DNA from 3 places in the Bacillus sp. UNCCL81 genome. Region 3 is predicted to be linked to each of the others. Evidence: riboswitches for the same ligand, from Rfam matches in the RefSeq annotation. Region 3 holds a riboswitch; each other region holds the start of a gene.
The links. A riboswitch is a leader RNA that binds a small molecule or an ion and turns the genes downstream of it on or off. The one in region 3 is predicted to bind cobalamin.
Positions count from the first base shown of each region.

Region 1: it holds a riboswitch for cobalamin, as region 3 does, so the genes downstream of both, BM319_RS08715 (acyl-CoA thioesterase) here and BM319_RS06055 (hypothetical protein) in region 3, are expected to answer to the same signal.
Region 2: it holds a riboswitch for cobalamin, as region 3 does, so the genes downstream of both, BM319_RS00895 (ABC transporter substrate-binding protein) here and BM319_RS06055 (hypothetical protein) in region 3, are expected to answer to the same signal.

Region 1 is NZ_FOMF01000003.1:612,481-619,393, forward strand. Features, by position in the region: gene brnQ (branched-chain amino acid transport system II carrier protein) at 1-142, shown strand, start outside; gene BM319_RS08710 (amino acid permease) at 272-1,660, shown strand; cobalamin riboswitch at 1,928-2,126, shown strand; gene BM319_RS08715 (acyl-CoA thioesterase) at 2,502-2,996, shown strand; gene abc-f (ribosomal protection-like ABC-F family protein) at 3,418-5,250, shown strand; gene BM319_RS08725 (YitT family protein) at 5,364-6,182, opposite strand; gene exaC (acetaldehyde dehydrogenase ExaC) at 6,348-6,913, shown strand, end outside.
Region 2 is NZ_FOMF01000002.1:150,014-156,926, reverse strand. Features, by position in the region: gene BM319_RS00900 (FecCD family ABC transporter permease) at 1-570, opposite strand, end outside; gene BM319_RS00895 (ABC transporter substrate-binding protein) at 536-1,495, opposite strand; cobalamin riboswitch at 1,619-1,791, opposite strand; gene BM319_RS00890 (ATP-binding protein) at 1,964-3,724, opposite strand; gene BM319_RS00885 (response regulator transcription factor) at 3,724-4,443, opposite strand; gene ccsB (c-type cytochrome biogenesis protein CcsB) at 4,678-5,844, opposite strand; gene resB (cytochrome c biogenesis protein ResB) at 5,865-6,913, opposite strand, start outside.
Region 3 is NZ_FOMF01000003.1:23,607-30,519, reverse strand. Features, by position in the region: gene BM319_RS06075 (acyl-CoA dehydrogenase FadE) at 1-1,037, opposite strand, end outside; gene prpB (methylisocitrate lyase) at 1,142-2,056, opposite strand; gene prpD (2-methylcitrate dehydratase) at 2,074-3,507, opposite strand; gene mmgD (citrate synthase) at 3,593-4,726, opposite strand; gene BM319_RS06055 (hypothetical protein) at 4,727-4,951, opposite strand; cobalamin riboswitch at 5,119-5,317, opposite strand; SAM riboswitch class I at 5,935-6,047, shown strand; cobalamin riboswitch at 6,136-6,329, shown strand; gene metE (5-methyltetrahydropteroyltriglutamate--homocysteine S-methyltransferase) at 6,493-6,913, shown strand, end outside.

The DNA.
Region 1 (6,913 bases), 590 kb from region 3:
TTCTAAGTACCTCCCGTTGTATAGTTTAGGTTTAGGTTGGATTTTTCCAGCTATTATTGGTGGTTTTATTGGTTATTTTATTAGTATTATACGTAAGAAAGATAAGAAAGATATTCCTAGTTCAATTCGAAAGATTAGTTAATTTTAGGGAAATAACGAAGCTTTTTAACTGTAAATTTTCTTAAGTAAGTTAGTAATGGTAAAAGGGGAGAAGTTTTTTAGAGTAATTCAAAAAGTGACAATTGTTTCATCAGAAAGGGGAGTAAATAGAATGGCACAAAAGGAATTGAAAAAAGGATTGAAAGCGCGCCATATTCAGATGATTGCATTAGGCGGTACAATCGGCGTAGGCTTATTTATGGGTTCAACGAGTACAATTCATTGGACAGGCCCATCAGTAATGCTTGCTTATGCAATTTCGGGGATTTTTATCTTCTTCATTATGCGTGCAATGGGAGAAATGCTTTACTTAGAGCCAAGTACAGGTTCATTTGCGACATTTGGCCATAAATATATTCACCCTTTAGCAGGGTATATGACTGCTTGGAGTAACTGGTTCCAGTGGGTTATTGTTGGAATGTCAGAAATTATTGCAGTTGGGGCATATATGAAGTATTGGTTTCCAGACCTACCTGCTTGGATACCAGGAATTATTGCAATTGTGATTCTTGGTGCAGCAAATTTAATTTCTGTTAAATCATTTGGTGAATTTGAATTTTGGTTTGCAATGATTAAAGTCGTTACAATTTTATTGATGATTGTTGCAGGGTTTGGTCTTATTTTCTTCGGTCTTGGAAACGGAGGAAATGCGATTGGTTTATCTAACCTTTGGAAAAATGGCGGCTTCTTTACAGGTGGTTGGTCAGGTTTCTTCTTTGCACTTTCATTAGTTGTTGGAGCTTATCAAGGTGTTGAATTAATTGGTATTACAGCTGGAGAAGCAGAAAATCCGAAAAAAACATTAAAAGATGCGATTCAAAGTCTTATTTGGCGTATTTTAATCTTCTATATAGGTGCTATTTTTGTAATTGTAACAGTTTTCCCTTGGGATCAACTAAATTCGATTGGTAGCCCGTTTGTTGTAACTTTTGCCAAATTTGGTATTACAGCTGCAGCTGGAATTATTAACTTCGTAGTAATTACTGCTGCGATGTCTGGTTGTAATAGTGGTATTTATAGTGCTGGACGCATGCTTTATACATTAGGTATAAATGGACAAGCACCAAAATATTTTACAAAAGTCTCAAATAACGGAGTGCCTTTATTCGGTACGATTGGTGTACTAATTGGTTTAATAATTGGCGTTATTTTAAATTTTATTGCCCCAAAAAACTTATTCGTGTATGTATACAGTGCAAGTGTACTTCCTGGGATGATCCCGTGGTTTGTCATTTTAATTAGTCATATTCGTTTTAGAAAAGTAAAGGGAGATGAAATTAAAAATCATCCTTTTAAAATGCCTTTTGCACCATTTACTAATTACTTAACGTTAGCCTACTTAGTTTTGGTATTAATCGGTATGTGGTTTAATGATGACACACGTATCTCACTTATTGTAGGGATTATTTTCTTGGCAATCCTTGTCATTTGTTTTTATGCTTTTGGTATCGGAAAACGTGTACCATTAGATGCCCAAGCAGATGAAGAAATAGCTAACTAATACTTGACTTAATTTGATGTGATGTTCCTAAGAACATAGCTTTTCAATAAAAAATATTAATTTTATAAACAATTTATGCGTTCGTATGATTAGATCAAACAGTATTAAACTGGATGAGACTATTATACGAACGCATTTTTTATATTAACTGAATAAATAAATCGACAGTATTTTTTAATACAAAAATTAAAGTTTTTTTTAAAACAGTACGTAAAGTAAAAAATAAATATTTTGACTATTTTTGCATTTTATGACAAAATGATGAAAACTACATAGTAGGGAATAGGTGTAAATGAAGTTCATAGTTTGAAATCATTTACTTAAAAGGGAAGATTGGTTTAATTCCAACACGGTCCCGCCACTGTAAAAGAGGAGTAAATAAAAAGATGCCACTTATTAATTTAGGGAAGGCTTTTATTTACAAAAATTCTTAAGTCAGGAGACCTGCCTATTCTAACGACGCTGTTTGACCTACGAGAGATAGGGAGGTGCCTTATGGAAAGAAAGCTTAAGTTAACTTGTTCTAATTATTTATGTTTTCCAACTTAAAGGCATTTTTGTCTCTTATGAGATAAAAATGCTTTTTTATTTTAGTTAAAAGGAAAAGGAAAAAGTAGTACATATAGTAATTTAGGATATCCGAGAAATGGTGAAATAAATGAAAGACCTAGTCTAGGGACATATTTTGCATTAGCAAGTAGTAGTAAAAACATTTACGAGGACTGTGGTTTAATGACCCGTAATGAAACTGAGGTAATAGATGCCTTATCAAATATGGTAAAATCTGCGAAAAAAGTTCGAGAAAAATATTATTCAATTATTTAATGATAGGGTGAAATCGATGAGTGGTAGATATGTAAAAGAATCCAGAGTATTTGATAGTAGTAGAATATTTCCAACTGATTTAAATAACCATGGTACATTATTCGGAGGGAAAATGCTTGCAGCAATGGACTTAATTGCTTCCATTTCAGCTACAAAGCATTCAAGAATGGAATGTGTAACCGCATCGATGGATTCAGTAGAATTTTTATGTCCAGTTCGTGAAAGTGACTGCATATATTATGAATCGTTCGTGATCTTAACAGGCTCAAGCTCAATGGAAGTGTTTGTTCGAGCTACAGCCGAAGACCTACTTTCAGGTGAAAAAAGGGTTGCTGCAACATGTTTTGTAACATTTGTTGCACTTAAAGATGGAAAACCACATAGAGTAGTAGAGGTAATACCAGAAACTGATGAAGAAATTAAATTACAGCAATTAGCATTTAAACGATTAGAAAGTCGCCAATTAAGAAAGAAATTGAGTAAGGAATTGGCATTAATTTGGAAAGAATAAAAAGAAACCATTGAAATCATACTAAAAGTAAGTTAAGATTAAATTAATATTTTTAAGGAGGCATCAAATTTAGACACTATGTACAATATCCGATAACTTTTTAAGCTAACGAATTTTATAGCAAAAAAGTACTCTGCCTGAAGTCAGAGAAATTGGATAACTATGTCTATTGATGAGCCTATACTAATAATAAATTTAATCCATTGTCTTAAATGAATGGTTTATTTACTATTACATTTCATTAGAAAAATATTCTAACGTATATATTTATATATATACACGGCTTATTAAATCACATCCAATTTACACACAGGCAGATACTGCTTGTGTGTTTTTTATTTTCTTTCTTAAAAAATGCTTTCGATAAAGGATTGAATTTTTTAAGCAGGGTGATATTTTAAAATCGGATGGAGTGAAGTATATGTTTATTATAAAAGCATCGAATATAGAAATAGAATTAAACGGTAAAACAATTTTTAAAAATGGAAACTTAGATATAAAAGAAGGTGAAAGGGTAGCATTAATTGGTGAAAATGGCGTTGGAAAATCAACATTTATTAATGCCATTTTAGGTAATATTCCATTGAAAAAAGGAATGCTGCAAATTCACTATTCAAAAGATGAAATTGGATGGCTTTTAACAGATGAAGAGAATCAGGAAGGCATTTTGGCAAGGGAAGTGATCGAATCGTTTGATCAGGAACGATCCTTCATTAAAAAGAATTTAGAAAAATATCTACTTGATTTGTCAAATGAAGAAAATCTTGCTAAATATAACGAGAACTTAAGTAGATATTTAGAATTAGATGGCTATGATTGGGAAACAAAAATAGATCAAGTTTTGAAGAAATTTCAATTACCGCAAGAATTATGGAATATTCCATTCAGTCATTTAAGCGGTGGGCAAAAAACAAAAGTCAAATTAGCAAAAGTAATGATGAAGCAACCAAAGCTATTAATTTTAGACGAACCAACAAATCATTTGGACTCTGAGTCAATCCAATGGTTAACGGAATGGTTACAAAACTTTAAAGGTAGTGTACTTTTTATTTCTCATGAACGTCAATTCATTGATGATGTTGCGACTGTTACAGTTGAATTAACTGATAGTGGTACATTTAAATATAGTGGTGGCTATTCAACTTACAAAATTCAAAAAGAACATGAGCGAAAAACTCAGCAGGCTCAATATGAAAAACAAGAAGCAGAAAAGAAAAAGCTTATTGAAACAATTAATCAATATAAACAATGGTTTACAAGCTCGCATAATGCAGCCAGTGAACGAGATCCTTTTGCTAAGAAACAAGCAGCAAAAAATGCATTAAGATTTAAATCAAAAGAAAAGGATTTAGATCGATTAGAGAAAAGAAAAGTAGAAAAACCAAAAGAAGCTAAATTAATTTCAGCGAGCTTTGAAAATGATTCATTTTCAGCAAAACAAATGATTACTTTTGAAAAAGTCGATTTTTCATATGATAACAAAACGATATTTAATCAAGTTGATTTTATTTTAAATCGAGAAGATCGATTAGCAGTAATCGGTAAAAATGGTTCTGGAAAATCTACATTTTTAAAATTATTAACAGGATTAATGATTCCTTGTAATGGCTCTGTAAGACATAATCCTCAATTAAAAATAGGTTATTTTATGCAAGAGCTTGAAGCGTTAAATGAGGATTCAACAATTTTAAATGAAATTTTATCACTTCCAAATATGACTGAAACAGAAGCAAGAACAATTTTAGCATGTTTCCTTTTTAGAAGAGAGGATGTTTACAAGAGTATTGCTCAACTAAGTATGGGGGAGAAATGTAGAGTTGCTTTCGTAAAGTTATACTTTTCTGATTCTAATCTACTAGTGCTTGACGAACCAACAAATTATTTAGATATTCACACGAGAGAAAGAATTGAGGAAGCATTAGCTGCATATCCTGGAGCTGTAGTTGTAGTGTCACATGATCCATATTTACTAAAAAAGGTCTCAAATCGTGTAATTCATATTGAAAATGGAAATCTTTATGATTTCAAAGGATCTTTTTCAGAATGGAACGGAAGACAGAACATCTCAAACGATCAGCAAACTTTATTAAATGAACGAATTAAATTACAACTTGAAATAGCTGCAATGAATGCAGAAGAAAAAGATACGGATGAAGAAAAGAAAGCTCAAATTTCAAAAATCGTCAAGCTACAAAAGGAACTTGATGGAATAAATGAGAGGTTATTGTCAGAGAGAAGTGAGAAGAAAGGGTAAGAACATAAGAACTTAGTACAAAAAGTGCAGGGAAAATAAAAAAACAAATCACTTAAGTTAAGATTACTTATGGTGATTTGTTTTTTATTTTTAGTCCGAGTTTACTTAACTATTTATCCTGCCTTAAGTACATCATTTACATCATGTATAACGACAAATGCTTTTGGATCGATTGTGTGGATTATTTTTTTTAGTTCAAATAGTTCTTTATTATTAAGAATAATGTATAAGGACTCTTTTCTTAAGCCAGAGAAATGGCCTTTTGCAGTATAAATCGTTACGCCTCGATTCATTTCATTTGAAACGATTTGTGCAATTTCATTTGCTTGATCGGAAATAATCGTAATCGCTTTTTTAGGATTTAATCCTTCCATAATAAAATCCAAAACTTTAATACCTATATAAATAGAAATGACAGTATATAATGTTTTCTCAAAGCCGATTACAAAATAACCACCTAAAACGACAATTAGATCAAATAAAAGTAAAGATTTACTAATACTCCACCCAAAGGATTGATGTACCATTTGAGCAAGAACCGTAGAACCACCTGTTGTGCCACCCGCACGAAAGACAATTCCTAACCCCAGACCGATTAAAACACCAGCAAAAATAGTACCTAGTAAAGTTTCGCTTGTAGGTACGCCGTAACCGTCCGTAATACGTAAGAAAAATGAAATCGCTACGATTGAAATAACTGTATAAATTATTAGTTGTTTCTTTAAATATTTATATCCAATTATTAACAAGGAAGCATTTAAAACAAAATATACGACATCAGGTGACCAGTTAAATAGATAATAAGTAATCATCGTAATGCCGGTAAAGCCACCTTCAGCTAATTTATTCGGTATTGCAAAGAAGTTAACACCGACTGCAAATATAGCTGATCCAACAAGGAGATATAAAATATCTACGAAGTTTTTACGCACAGTTACCCCTCATTTTCTAACAGATTTTTTTCACTTCTATCATTCTACCTAATAATGTGTCTTGAATCAAAAAATTTCTATTAAACAAATTATCTATTATTAGTCATAGTTATAAACACACTTTCATAGGTTTAGAAAGAGACAAGCTATTAAGGGGGAATCATTATGGTATTTGCTACACCTGGAAAATCTGGTTCATTAATTACGTTTAAAAATCGTTATGACAATTTTATTGGTGGGGAATGGGTAAGACCAGTAAGAGAACAGTATTTTGGAAATGTTTCGCCTGTAACTGGACAAGTCTTTTGTGAGGTGGCTAGATCGACTTCAGAAGATATCGAAAAAGCACTTGATGCAGCACATGGTGCAAAAGGTAAATGGGGGAGAATGTCAGTAACTGAGAGGGCAAATATTTTACATAAGATTGCTGATCGTATGGAATCAAATAAAGAATATCTTGCTGTCGCTGAAACTTGGGAAAACGGTAAACCTGTTCGTGAAACTTTAGCTGCAGATATTCCTTTAGCAATAGACCATTTCCGTTATTTTGCCGGATGTATCAGGTCGCAAGAAGGATCGCTCGGTGAACTTGATGGTGATACAGTTGCATATCATTATAAAGAGCCATTAGGGGTTGTCGGTCAGATTATTCCATGGAACTTCCCGATTTTAATGGCTGTATGGAAGCTTGCTCCAGCCCTTGCTGCAGGGAATTGTGTTGTTTTAAAACC
Region 2 (6,913 bases), on a different contig from region 3:
TAATTCATTATTTGAAAATGTAATAAATAATGATAATAAGGCAGAACAAAATGAACTGATTATGATACCACCTAATATTATTGTCTCTACATTTAGGGATCGATCTAGTTTTCTAACAAATAGTAGTAATAAGATGAGTGTGCCAAACCCAAATAATATACTAACAACAGGCAATGTGAAATAAGTTACAAAAGGCAAGCTTATTTGGAAAAACAAAACTACAACAGCTCCAACAGATGCACCTGAAGAAACACCTAATGTAAAAGGATCAGCTAATGGATTTTTAAGTATACCTTGAAATGCAACACCTGCCAAAGAAAGGCACGCACCGACTAATCCAGCTAACAAAACCCTTGGTACTCTTATATTCATGACAATTGTTTGAATATCAGTTGGAACATAATCTGTTTTAAATAGAGCATCCGAAAAGCTAGAAATAATCGAAGAAAAGGGAATCGATGTAGACCCTATCGAAACCCCTAAAATAAATAAAAAGATTAATAAGATAATTGGAATTAAAAAGATTGAATATGTATTATTTATAAAGCTCTGGGTAAACCGCCTTTGCAATTGCTTCGACTCCCTCTGCAAGTCTTGGACCAGGTCTAGATGTTGTATCTGAATTAACATCATATACACGGTGATTTTTAATTGCGTTTACTGTTTGCCAGTTTTTTCTAGCCATTACAGTTTTTTCTAGATTTGGTACATAATATCCATAAGTTGTTAAAATCACATCAGGATTCGCTTTAATCGCTGATTCCTCACTATACTTTACCCAACCTTTTTCACTTTCAGCTACGTTTTTAGCATGTACAATCGAAAGCATTTCATCTAGGAACGTACCTTTACCTGCTGTATATATTTCTGGTGGTCCTGATATTTCAAGCCAAACCTTTGGATTTGTAGTTGCTTTAGCTGTTTTTTTGCTAATTTCATCTAATTTTGTTTTCATACCTGTTACAACTTTTTTCGATTGCTCAGTTTTTCCAGTTATTTCTCCAACTTGTTGAATTGTATCATACACATCATTAATAGTTGCAGCATTTTTTACGACAAAAACATTAATCCCAGCTTGTTTTATCTGTTCTAAACCGTCAGCAGAAATTCCTAAACTTGATTCATGTGCTAAAACTAAATCAGGTTTTAATGAAATAATTTTTTCAACATTATATGTCATATCAGCATTATTTCCGCCAACTTTATCAATTGATTTTACTTCTTTTGGATAATTGTCAAAATCCGTTACCCCTACTACATCCTTGCCATCACCAATAGAAAACAAGATTTCTGTATTACTAGGTATAAGTGATACTATTCTTTTAGGTGCCTCTTTAAAGCTAACTTCTTTGTTCGTTGCATCTTTTACAGTCATTGGAAAAGTTGCTTGTTCACTCTTACTTACATTCGATTTTTTTTGTGTTGTATCATTATTACAACCAAATAATCCTAAACACAATAACATAATGATCAAACTTGATAAAAACTTCTTCATTTAAATCCTCCTAATAATTTGGAAAGCATAAAAAAACCCCATTCGTTTTGAACGGGGCTGAAACAACATATTTATACAAGAAGTCTTGCAACTGCTGCTTCAAATTCTTACTCCCCGAAGAATTGAACAAGGATGAATTTAGCAGGTCTACTGACTTTGCTTCAACCTACTCCGACCTTCCCATTCATAAAGAACAGTGGCTATTCGTTTCGTCCACATTACAGTTGCGGGGACAGTTCTGGATTATACCAGATTCCCTTTTAAGCAATACTTGCACTAAACTCATCAATATTTCATTAATTCAATCGTAAGATAAATTGGGTAAGAATTCAATTATTTTATTTATATGTTTATTATTTTACTAACCTTTGATATGTTTTTTTGTGTGTTTAGCAGAGTTTTTGTCTCTAAACTTAATGGAAATATGTTTTATATGAAACAAGATTACTCTACATCTTTTTCGTTCATTCATAAATTATGCGGTATTTTAACTTTAAATGTCGTTCCTTGTCCTACTTCACTATAGACCTGAATCGATCCACCATGTGCTGTTACAATATTTTTAACGATTGATAATCCTAAACCCGTTCCACTTCTACCTCTTGTACGAGCTTTATCCGCTTTATAAAAACGTTCAAATACAAATGGTAAATCTTCTTTTGAAATCCCTGCACCTGAATCAATAAAATTAAATGTAGTTGATCGTTCATTTTGATTTACTGAAACAATTATTCTTCCATTTTCATTCGTATGTCTTATAGCATTATCAATTAAATTTGTAAAAACCTGTTCCATTCGATCCTCATCTATGTATATATTTATTTGTGGAATGTTGTCGATTTCTCCAAATAGCTTAATATTTTTTTCCTTTGCTAAACCTTTAAACTTGCGTAAAATTCGATCTACAAATTGTACTAGAGGAACGAACTCTCTATTTAATTCAGTAAATCCGTTCTCCATTCTTGCTAAATCTAACAAATCATTTACTAATCGACCCATTCTAAGTGACTCATCATAAATGATTTGTGACAATTCTTGCATCTCTTCTTTGGATTCAGCTACACCATCAACAATCGCTTCGCTATAACCTTGTAATAAAGAAATAGGCGTACGTAGTTCATGAGAAACATGCGCTATAAAATCTTTTCTCATCTTTTCTAAACGTCTTTGTTCTGTAACATCCCGAATCACCGCTACAACGCCTCTTATATTCGTTTGATTATATAGGGGGGACATTAAAACTTGCCAATTGCCTTGATCGAAATTTAATTCTATAAATTGCTTTTTCTCACTTTCGACTACTAATACAAATAAATCTAATAGTTCCTTCGTTAAAACAAGTGAAGAAGGTTCTTCAAATTGATCATCATTAAGCATTTTCAAAAAGCGTTCAGCTGGTGGATTTGATGTCACGATTTGACCTTCTTTATCAATTGAAATTACACCATCTACCATACTTGTAATAATATTAGAAACTTTCTCCTTCTCTTGTTTTAATGCATTCATATTAAAATTTAATTGTTTACTCATCTTGTTAAATGAATAGGCAAGTTCTCCAATTTCATCACTTGAATGGATTGGTACTTTCACATTAAAATCCCCTGAAGTCATACTACTTACAACTTCTTTCATCTTTCTAAGAGGTGCTGTAATTTTAGAAGATAGAAAGAATGAGAAAAATGTTGTTAACACGATTCCAATAGATGCCGCGAGCAAGACAAAGTTAGTCGTTTGGTGAATCATCACTTTTACAGGTTGTAATGTTTGGTATATAAATACAGCTCCATTATTGGAGTTTGTATGTAATGGAACACCAACAACTAATTTTTCTCTCTCACTATTTTCGCCATATACAAGTCTTTTACTGACCTCTTTATTATCAGTTAACGTTTTACTTAAATTTTCATCACTTTTTATTTCTTTAAAAGGTAGCTCCTGTATTCCATAAGTATTATTCGAATACCATGGCTCTTGACCGTCAATAGAAATGATTACTCTTGAATATCTACTAACAATATTATTTGATAAATACTCAATATTGGAGATTGATTGACCATTTTCTATTAATTGTGCAATTTTTGTGGCATCATCTTTCATATTTTGTACTTGAAGGTCAATATAAAATTTTTCAAAAAATCCTATTAAGACAAAGGTCAAGAATGATAATACAAGAGAGACTAGTAAGATAATTGTCAGCCAAAGCTTTCCGACTAAACTTCTTACGATCATTACTCCTGACCTACTTCAAATTTATAACCGACACCCCAAACCGTGACGATCATTTTCGCAGCATCCTCAGAGCTTTTACTTAATTTTTCTCGCAGTCGTTTTACATGTGTGTCTACGGTACGTAAATCTCCGAAAAAATCATATTGCCAAACTGATTTTAATAAGGTTTCACGATCAAATACTTTGTCAGGTGCTTTCGCTAAAAACAACAGTAGTTCGTATTCTTTTGGCGTTAAACTGATCTCTTCCCCTTCAACAATTACTTTATGAGCATCATTATCAATCGTTAGATGCGGAAACACAACGATATCCTTCGCTGAAGAATTGTCTGAGGTAAATACCGGTACAGGAGAAGAACGTCTTAATAGAGCTTTAACTCGAAGAACGACTTCACGCGGACTAAATGGCTTAACGATATAATCATCTGTACCAACTTCAAAACCTTGAACTCGGTTTGTTTCTTCACCTTTTGCCGTTAACATGATGACAGGAGTTGTTTTTGTTTTTCGTAATTCCCTACAAACTTCAATTCCATCAATTTTAGGCATCATCAAATCTAGTACGATTAAGGAATATTCATTCTTCAATGCTAAATTTAAAGCATCCTCGCCGTTTTCAGCTTCATCAATACTATAACCATCACGTTCCAAATACATCTTTAACAATCGTCTAATACGATCCTCATCATCTGCTATTAATATTTTTATATTTTGATCCATAATTTCGACCCCCTCTTCATAATTTTACATAATAAAAATTGTATATTCTAGTATAATTTGTGAACATTTTTACATAATTCTTAGAATTTATTATTTCCATAAAATAGTGAAAAAAAACTAGGAAGTAAGTGCACCATTTTTAAGGAACCACATTTAAATATATGTGAATCGAAAATATAAATTAGATAAAAAGCCCTGTAAAGGAAGGTTTATCCTTTACAGGGCTCTATTTAATTACGCATATGAGTGTAAGCCTGCAATGATTAAGTTAACAGCAATTAAGTTAAACATAATAATTGCAAATCCTAGTACGGCTAACCAAGCAGAATTTTCACCTTGCCAATTTCGTTTGAAACGAAGATGTAAGAACACTGCATAGAATAACCATGTTATTAATGCCCAATCCTCTTTTGGGTCCCAGCTCCAGAACTTTGTCCAAGCAATTTGAGCCCAAATCATTGCAAAGATTAGACCACCAAGTGTAAATACCGGAAAACCAATTGCTACAGCACGGTATCCGATTTCATCTAATAATTCACTATCGACTTTTTGTACAAAAGGCTGTAAAAATGCACCAATTCGTTTTCTTAAAATTAAACGGATGATTGCATATAATGCCGCTCCAGCAAAAATTGACCAAATTACAGTGTTTAATTTCTTAGCATTAACCATAGCTGGCACTTCTGCAAGGGCTTCAAAACGATCTTTTGTAGTCAATTCACCTTTATGTGGACCAACAATTGATGGTAGATTATAGACCATTTCTTCTTGTACTTTATCTTTATTAATCCAATTATATTTTGCTTCGTATCCAGATGCAGTAAATGCTGTTGAAATAACAACGAAACCAACAACAGTTACTAAGAAATATAAAACTGCTTCTAACCAAAATGTTTTCTTTGTTGATACTTTTTGATCGATATTCTTAATTAAATAAATTAGTCCTGTAATAAAACTAATAGCTAAAATTGCTTCCCCTAAAGCTGCTGTCGTTACATGGATATGTAACCAATAGCTTTTTAAAGATGGAACTAATGGTTTGATTTCATGTGGAAATACTGATGCATAAGCAATGATGATAATTGACAAAGGTAATGCGAATAATCCAATTATATTTAAACGATACATAAAATAAATCATGATAAACGCAAAAATTAACATCATTCCAAAGAATGTAATAAATTCAAATAGATTACTTACAGGTGCATGTCCAGCAGCAAACCATCTTAATATAAAATAAGTAATTTGCGATAAGAATCCAATTATTGTAATTGTAATTCCAATTGTACCCCATCTATTAGGACCATTATCATTTGTTTTCATCGAGCCGCCAAAAAAGAAAGTAGCTACAATATAACAAATAAACGCGATAAATAAAAAATTACTACTTAGCTCGTACATATTTTCCCCCTATTTAAACACTATTCATTAGCTTGTTGATCAATCGGCAATTCTATTTTTGTGTCTTTAAACACTTTCTTTAATTCCATCTTTAAACCATAATAGTTTTTATTTGTAAATGCCGCAACCCAAACTTCCCCATCTTGATTCTGAATCCAAACACGTCGGTGATACCAATACATACCTTGAATTACACCGATCATAAAGATTGCTCCTCCAAGTCCTAGTAACCAAAGAGTTAAATCTTTACGTACTGTTAAACCTGTTGAATCTTTTGTTTCAATACCTGCAAATGACATTTTATATTTGTTTTCACCATTTGGTTCAATATTTTGTTTGATCGCAACAAATGCTACTTCACCTTTTGGTGTTTTTGGAGTAGTCATTTTAAATACAAACGCTGGATTGTTCGGTTTTCTTGTTTTTGTATCAGGTTGACCATCAGAGTTAAAATAGAAATCTGGAAAATAATTTTTAAGTTCTACTTTATATCCATTTTTTAAGTCATATACTTCTTTAGGATTTTGTAAATCTACTGTGATTGGCCCTAATTTTTCACCTGTTTGTTTATTTTGTAATGTAAATAAAAATGCACTAAATTCACCAATTCGATAATCTACTTGATATAGAGCGAAGTTTTGGAACTTTAGAGGTTCGTTAACTTTAATACTATAATCTTTTACTTTTTTAAGTTTTGGATCTTCTCCTGGTATTAAATTTCCTTCGCGTTTATACAGCGTCACATCGGCTTGATAGTTTTTAGGAATTTTATCATTTCCAAAGCGCTCAATCGCTTTCTTATAAACCTTACCCTCTTTATCTTTATCATACGTTTCCATATGGAAATCATTTAATTTAATATAATAGTTTTGGTTTGTACCAACGACAGGTTTTACTTCGCCTTCTTGAACCCAAAGGGCCTTATCCATATACATGCCTGGTACATATCTCATCATTACACCAATAAGGAAGATAATTAACCCTATATGATTTACATATGGACCCCAACGAGAGAAACGACCTTTTTCTGCTAAGATATTGCCGTTTTCTTCACGAATTTTATAACCTC
Region 3 (6,913 bases):
GAATAGTTTTTTAACTCATTTAACTTAGTACCTAACGGATTTGATGAATCAAAGACATGATCCAAATCATCAGCCGTCCTATAAGCAGAGCTTTCTGCCCCATATATGGAAATCGCCATATCTGCAATCTTTTCTTGAATCATCGAAAAGGTTATAATCGCCGTTTCAAACTGTTTTCGCTGCTTAGCATAGGTTAGAGCAATTTTCAATGCTTGTTTCGAAGTACCAATATTTGAGAATGCTAGTTTTAATCGAGCCATGTTTAATATGTTTAACGCCACATTGTGACCTTTGCCAACATCGCCTAGTACATTCTCAATTGGTACGCTAACATCTTCTAAGTTTACAGTTGCTGTTGACGAGCCTTTTATCCCCATTTTCTTTTCTTCAGGTCCTATCGAAACACCTTTGAATGAACGCTCTACGATAAATGCAGTCATTCCTTCATTTGTTTTCGCAAAAACTACATACACATCAGCTACTTGAGCGTTTGTAATCCATTGTTTTTCACCATTTAAAATCCATGCAGTACCACTCTCATTCAAAGAGGCAGTCGTTTTTGCATTTAATGCGTCAGATCCTGCGTTTGGTTCCGTAAGTGCATATGCACCAATCCATTCTCCTGATACGAGCTTAGGCAGGTATTTTTGTTTTTGAAATTCTGTACCGTAATATACGTATGGTAATGTTCCAACACCGGCGTGAATATTAAAGGAAACGCTAAATGACCCTCCAGCCCCCATCTTTTCAGCTACAAGTCCTGAAAGCTTTTTGTTAAGTGATAATCCACCGTACTCTTCTGGAACTTCTATACTTAATAAACCTAAACTTCCCGCTTCCTGAAACAACCTTTTTACCTTTTCATGATCTTGCTGATCAATTAATTCGATTAGAGGCATTACTTCGTTTTTTACAAATAATTCTGTAGTTTTTGAAATGAGTTGCTCTTCCTCACTAAAATCTTCTGGTGTAAACACATCAGCTGTTCCAAAACGCGATACGAAAAGATCATTCCAACGAGAATCTAATTCATCCATCAACTTTCTCCTCCTCTACGGTTTTAAAATATGTACCGTAAAAACAAGACGATGATTCTATCTTCCTCTCTTGATTTGAATCATCGCCTTTTCATGGTGTGTTTTTATGATTTATGTTCTTCAGTAAGGACTGTTTTTGCCATTTCTTTGTCTAGATTTTCAAAGTCATAGTATGAAATCGCATCATATAGCTCACTTCTTGTTTGCATATCTTTAATTGCTTCTTTTTGTGTACCTTCATTTTTTATCAATTGAAACGTTCTTTCATACGCTTTTGCTGCCACTCGTAAAGATGTCACTGGATAAATAACCATCTGAAATCCCATGTCACTAAATTCTTCTGCCGTATAGTACGGTGTCTTTCCGAACTCAGTCATATTAGCAAGAAGAGGTACACGAATCATTTTACGAAAAATGCGAAATTCCTCTTCAGATTCAAGTGCCTCTGGAAAAATTGCATCAGCTCCAGCTTCTACATAGGCTGTCGCTCTTTGGATCGCTCCATCTAATCCTTCACTGTTACGAGCATCCGTCCGAGCAATGATGATTAATGAAGGAGCAACCTCTTTAATTACCCTAATTTTTTGAACCATTTCTTCAGTTGTTACAAGCTGTTTTCCATTAAGGTGACCACACTTTTTAGGCAACTGCTGATCTTCTAACTGAATAGCCGCTACATTTGCTTCCACCATTTCTCGCGCTGCTCGGGCTACGTTCAAGTACCCCCCAAAGCCAGTATCAATATCTACTAACACCGGCAAGTTAGTAGCACGCACTAAATCTCTTGCACGCTCTGCAACTTCAGTCGAAGTAATAATCCCAAGATCTGGAAGTCCCCTGCTTGCTGTATAAGCTGCACCAGATAAATAAAGAGCTGAAAAACCTGCTTCTTTAGCAACAAGTGCCGCCATTGCATCATGTGCACCTGGAATTTGTAAAATGCTATCTTCAGACATAAGCACTTGAAACCTAGAAGCTAGTTCAGTTTGTGCTAATTGTTTGTCTACAATCCATGCCATATTAGTGCACCTCCTTTTTAAATAAACAAATTAACAAAATCATTTACATTCATGCTTGCCAATTTCTCTTGGTCATAGCAGGCTTCTTCAATTAAATGCTGTTGTTTACTTGAATAGTGTGTATTGATATTGTTAGTAAATTTTTCTTTTACTTTTGGAATTGCTTCCTCTCGTCGGAAACGATGACCTAATGGATACTCTACTTCCACGCTTTCAGTAGCTGTTCCGTCTTTGAAAAAGATCTGTACACTATTAGCGATTGAGCGCTTGCTAGCATCTAGGTAATCTTCACTGTAGATTTTATTTTCTACCACATTCATTTTTTCTCGTAAAGTATCAATTCTTGAATCCTTAGCTGCTTCATTTTCGTAATCTTCAGCTGTAATATCACCTTTAAGTAATCCGACAGCTGTAATGTATTGTAAGCAATGGTCGCGATCTGCTGGATTATTAAGCGGTCCAGTTTTATCAATTATTCGTATCGCAGATTCATGCGTCATGATTTTAATTTCATCAATTTCTTCTAAACGGTCTATAATTTGAGGATGAAGCTTAACTGCGCATTCTGCTGCAGTTTGAGCATGGAATTCTGCAGGATACGATACTTTAAATAGGATATTCTCCATTACATAAGAATCAAGTGGTCGACTAAGTACTACCTCTTTTTTATTAAATAAGACGTCCTGAAAACCCCATCCTGGAGCTGAAAGGGCAGTCGGATAGCCCATCTCGCCTTTTAAAGCCATCATTGCCAAATGCACACCTCTACTTGTCGCATCACCTGCAGCCCAAGATTTACGTGAACCTGTATTAGGAGCGTGTCTGTAAGTTCTTAAGCTAGCGCCATCAATCCATGCATTCGAAAGTGCGTTTATGATTTCCTGACGAGTTCCTCCCAGCATTTTCGTCACTACTGCTGTTGTAGCAATTTTTACAAAATGAACATGATCAAGCCCAACACGATTCAAGCTGTTTTCTAATGCTAGAATTCCTTGAATTTCGTGTGCTTTAATCATTGCTTCTAGTACATCTCTTACCTTTAATGGCTCTTTCCCTTCAGAAATATGAACCTGGCTCAAATAATCAGCTACTGCAAGAATTCCGCCAAGATTATCAGAAGGGTGACCCCATTCCGCAGCTAGCCAAGTGTCATTATAATCCAGCCAACGAATCATACATCCGATATTAAATGCCCCTTTTACAGGATCAAGAACGTATGATGTTCCAGGTACTCGAGTTCCATTTGGTACAACTGTTCCAGCTACTACAGGCCCTAACAATTTTGTACATTCCGGATAGTTTAAAGCGAGAATTCCACACCCCAATGTATCTAGTAATATATAATGAGCAGTGCTAAATGCTTCTGGACTCTTAATCTCTTTATTTAAAACGTAATCTGCGATTTCTTCTAATAAAATATCTGTTTTCGTATTATCATTTGTCTTTAACATACAGTACCTTCCTTTTTTGTTAAAAGTCTATTATGATGTAAATGGGTATTCGCCAAAATATCCATTTTTAATTGGTGAGCGATTCTTACAACTGCCCAGTTGTTTTATTAAAGACATGTCGCTCACCTATATAACTTACTCGTGGACGGAATAGTCGATTGTTTGCATGCTGTTCAATTACATGTGCACAAAGCCCTACTGTCCTTGCACTAAAAAAGATAGGTGTATATAAAGGAATTGGAATTCCTAGCATCCAATAGACAGGAGCAGCATAATAATCCAGGTTTGGATAAATACCTTTCTCCCTCTCCATGATTCTTTCTCCAGCTTCACACATTTTATATAGTGTATCGTCGCCTTTTATATCACATAGCTCTTTTAATGCTTCCTTCATCAATAAAGCTCTAGGATCCATCTTTTTCATATAAACTCGATGACCGAATCCCATTATCTTTTCTTTTTTAAACAGTTTTGTTTCTAGCAATTCTTCAAATTTTTCCACACTCCCCGCTTCATTAAGCATATACATAACAGCCTCATTAGCTCCTCCATGCAAGTTACCTTTTAAAGATGCCACCGCGCCAGTTAATGCACCATATAGATCAGACTGAGTTGAAGCAATTACCCTTGCTGTAAACGTAGAGTTTGGCATTTCATGCTCACTGTATAACACTAAGGATTGGTCAAATATTTTTTCCTCTAATGAAGTCGGGATTCTACCAGTCAGCATATAAAAGAAATTTGCGCTATATGATAGATTTTCATCTGGAAGAATAGGCTCAAGTTTTTGAATGATTCGATAACTATTTGCTACAATATTTGGTACTCTACCAATCAATTGATATGCTCGTTTTTTATTTGCAGTCAATGAACGTTCATCAAGGTTAATGTCATATCCTGCAAGCGCCGATATACCCGTACGAAGACCATCCATCGGGTGTGTATTCTCAGGAAGATGTTTGAACATATCCAAAAGTTCTTCAGGTATTACATATTCCCCCTTCAGATTCTTTTTCATTTCTGCTATTTCAATAGAATTAGGTAATTTTTCTTCTAGTAATAAATGGACAATATCCAAATACTCTTTTGATTCAGCTAGTTTTATAAGGTCATAACCCTTAATTACAATTTCGCTTTGCACTGTATCTAAAAAAGAAATCTTCGTTTCTGCTACAACAACACCATCTAATCCCGGATAAAATTTTTCTTTAGCTTCCATTTATATCTTCCTCCCATCTCCAAATAGCTCTTCACATATTATTTTGTAAGCCTTTTCAAGATTGTTTAAATGAACCTCCTTTTCATCACTTTTTCCTAAACGTTTTTTTATTCCTTCTGTTTGTTGTTCATAATAGGAGCTCAAATTAATTGACGGTTCAATACAAAAACCATTCATGATGCATGTTTTAAAATCATTGATAAAATACTCAACCGTACCAAACAACTAAACCCTCCTCATAATTTGAAATAGAAAATTGACAATAAAAAAACAACTTCTTTTAAGAAGAAGTTGTTAAGTCAGAACTCATGGTTTAATAAACATGTTTTTAATCAATTAAAAAAACATGCCACATTCGCTCGCACTTAACACCCCCTATCCGCGTAGGTATATGATGTGTGCTGAAACAGGCAGGTCTCCTGGCTTATGATCATCACTTTTCGAACCTTCCCATCTTCATTTTACGAAAAGACAGTGGATATTTCGAATCGCTCCTAAATACAGTTGCGGGACAGCGTCGGATTCTAACCGAACTTCCCTTTTAAGTAGATTACAAATCTCATAATCTACACCTGATTCTACACGTATCAAATTGTAAAACAAATTATAACAAACGTTTAGATAATTCACAATTGTTATAATTTAATGTTTTTACTTAACAATTCAATAATAATTATTTAAATATAAATAAAAACCGATTATGAGAAAAGTATTATTGAATTTAATTAAAACATAAAAAATATCCATAATTTTCCTAATATGAATGTAATGTCTACTAATTTTCTAACCCGCTACTTAATTCTTTTATAACGAATTTTAATCTCTATTCTTAAACAGCTAACTAACGTATTAGTTATATTAAAATATCTATATATTTTACATTTTTTTTAATTGGTAGAGTCGATTCTTCTTAATTTCAAATCTTTATCGTTACTTCGATCATATATATTCCTTAATCCATCAATAAACTCATCAGCTAAGTTTACTTTCCAAGTATCACTTACTTTTTTAGTTTTAATTTAACCGGCCTTTTAGCTGAAGCTTTTTAATTAAACTCCAATTTTGTTCCCATATCTAATTAAACTACCAAAATGTGAACAATCAATCCTACTTACGACTTTTTATTAAATTTATGAAAGTTTATTTTGACAGCCTGTGTTTATCGTGATAACATGACTATTAAATTCAAAACATTATAAATTATTTAACTCTTATTGAGAGAGGCGGAGGGACTGGCCCGATGAAGCCCGGCAACCATTCAGCAGTATTGTTGAAAAGGTGCTAATTCCTGCAAAGCATTTTTTGCTTTGGAAAATAAGAGAGGATTCCATAAATTTTGTAGCCCTCTCTATTTCAATTAGAGAGGGCTTTTTATTATTATGAGTGTTTTGAAGTTTTGTTAATAAAATTGAATAAAAAATGCATCAGGTGTTGTGAAAGTCATTTTCACAGCTTAAAAGGGAAGTTCGGTTAAAATCCGACACGGTCCCGCCACTGTATTGAGGAGCGACTTATCAATTTACCACTGTTTCAAAATTGAAATGGGAAGGGATAAGAAGTGTTGAGTCTAAGTCAGGAGACCTGCCTGTTGTATGCGCTTGTACCTACGGATGAATAGGGGGGAGTGAGGAGTACGTGTTTTGGGAACCAAAAGGTCTCAACTCAAGTTAACGATGCGTATGAGTCTCTCTTTTCTATTTTGAAAAGAGAGATTTTTTATTGAGACGTAAAAATCAGACATCAAAAAAACAAGGAGTGTATAAATGATGAAAAAAGTAAAAAGTTCTAATTTAGGTTATCCAAGAATTGGTGAAAAGCGTGAATGGAAAAGAGCACTTGAACAGTTTTGGGCAGGTAAACTAGAAAAAGAAGATTTTTTAAAACAAACAGAGGAAATTCGTATACACCATCTTCAAAAGCAAAAGAATCAAGGAATTGACTTGATTCCAGTAGGAGACTTTAGCTTGTATGACCATGTTCTTGATACGGCTGTTATGTTCGGTCTAGTGCCAAAGCGCTTTGAATATGGTGGAGGTAAAGTATCGCTAGAAACATATTTTGAGATCGCACGTGGTACGAAAGGTGCCGTTGCATCTGAAATGACAAAATGGTTTAACACAAACTATCACTATATTGTTCCAGAGTTGGGCGAAGTAGTACCTACTCTTGTCGAAAACCGTCCTCTTG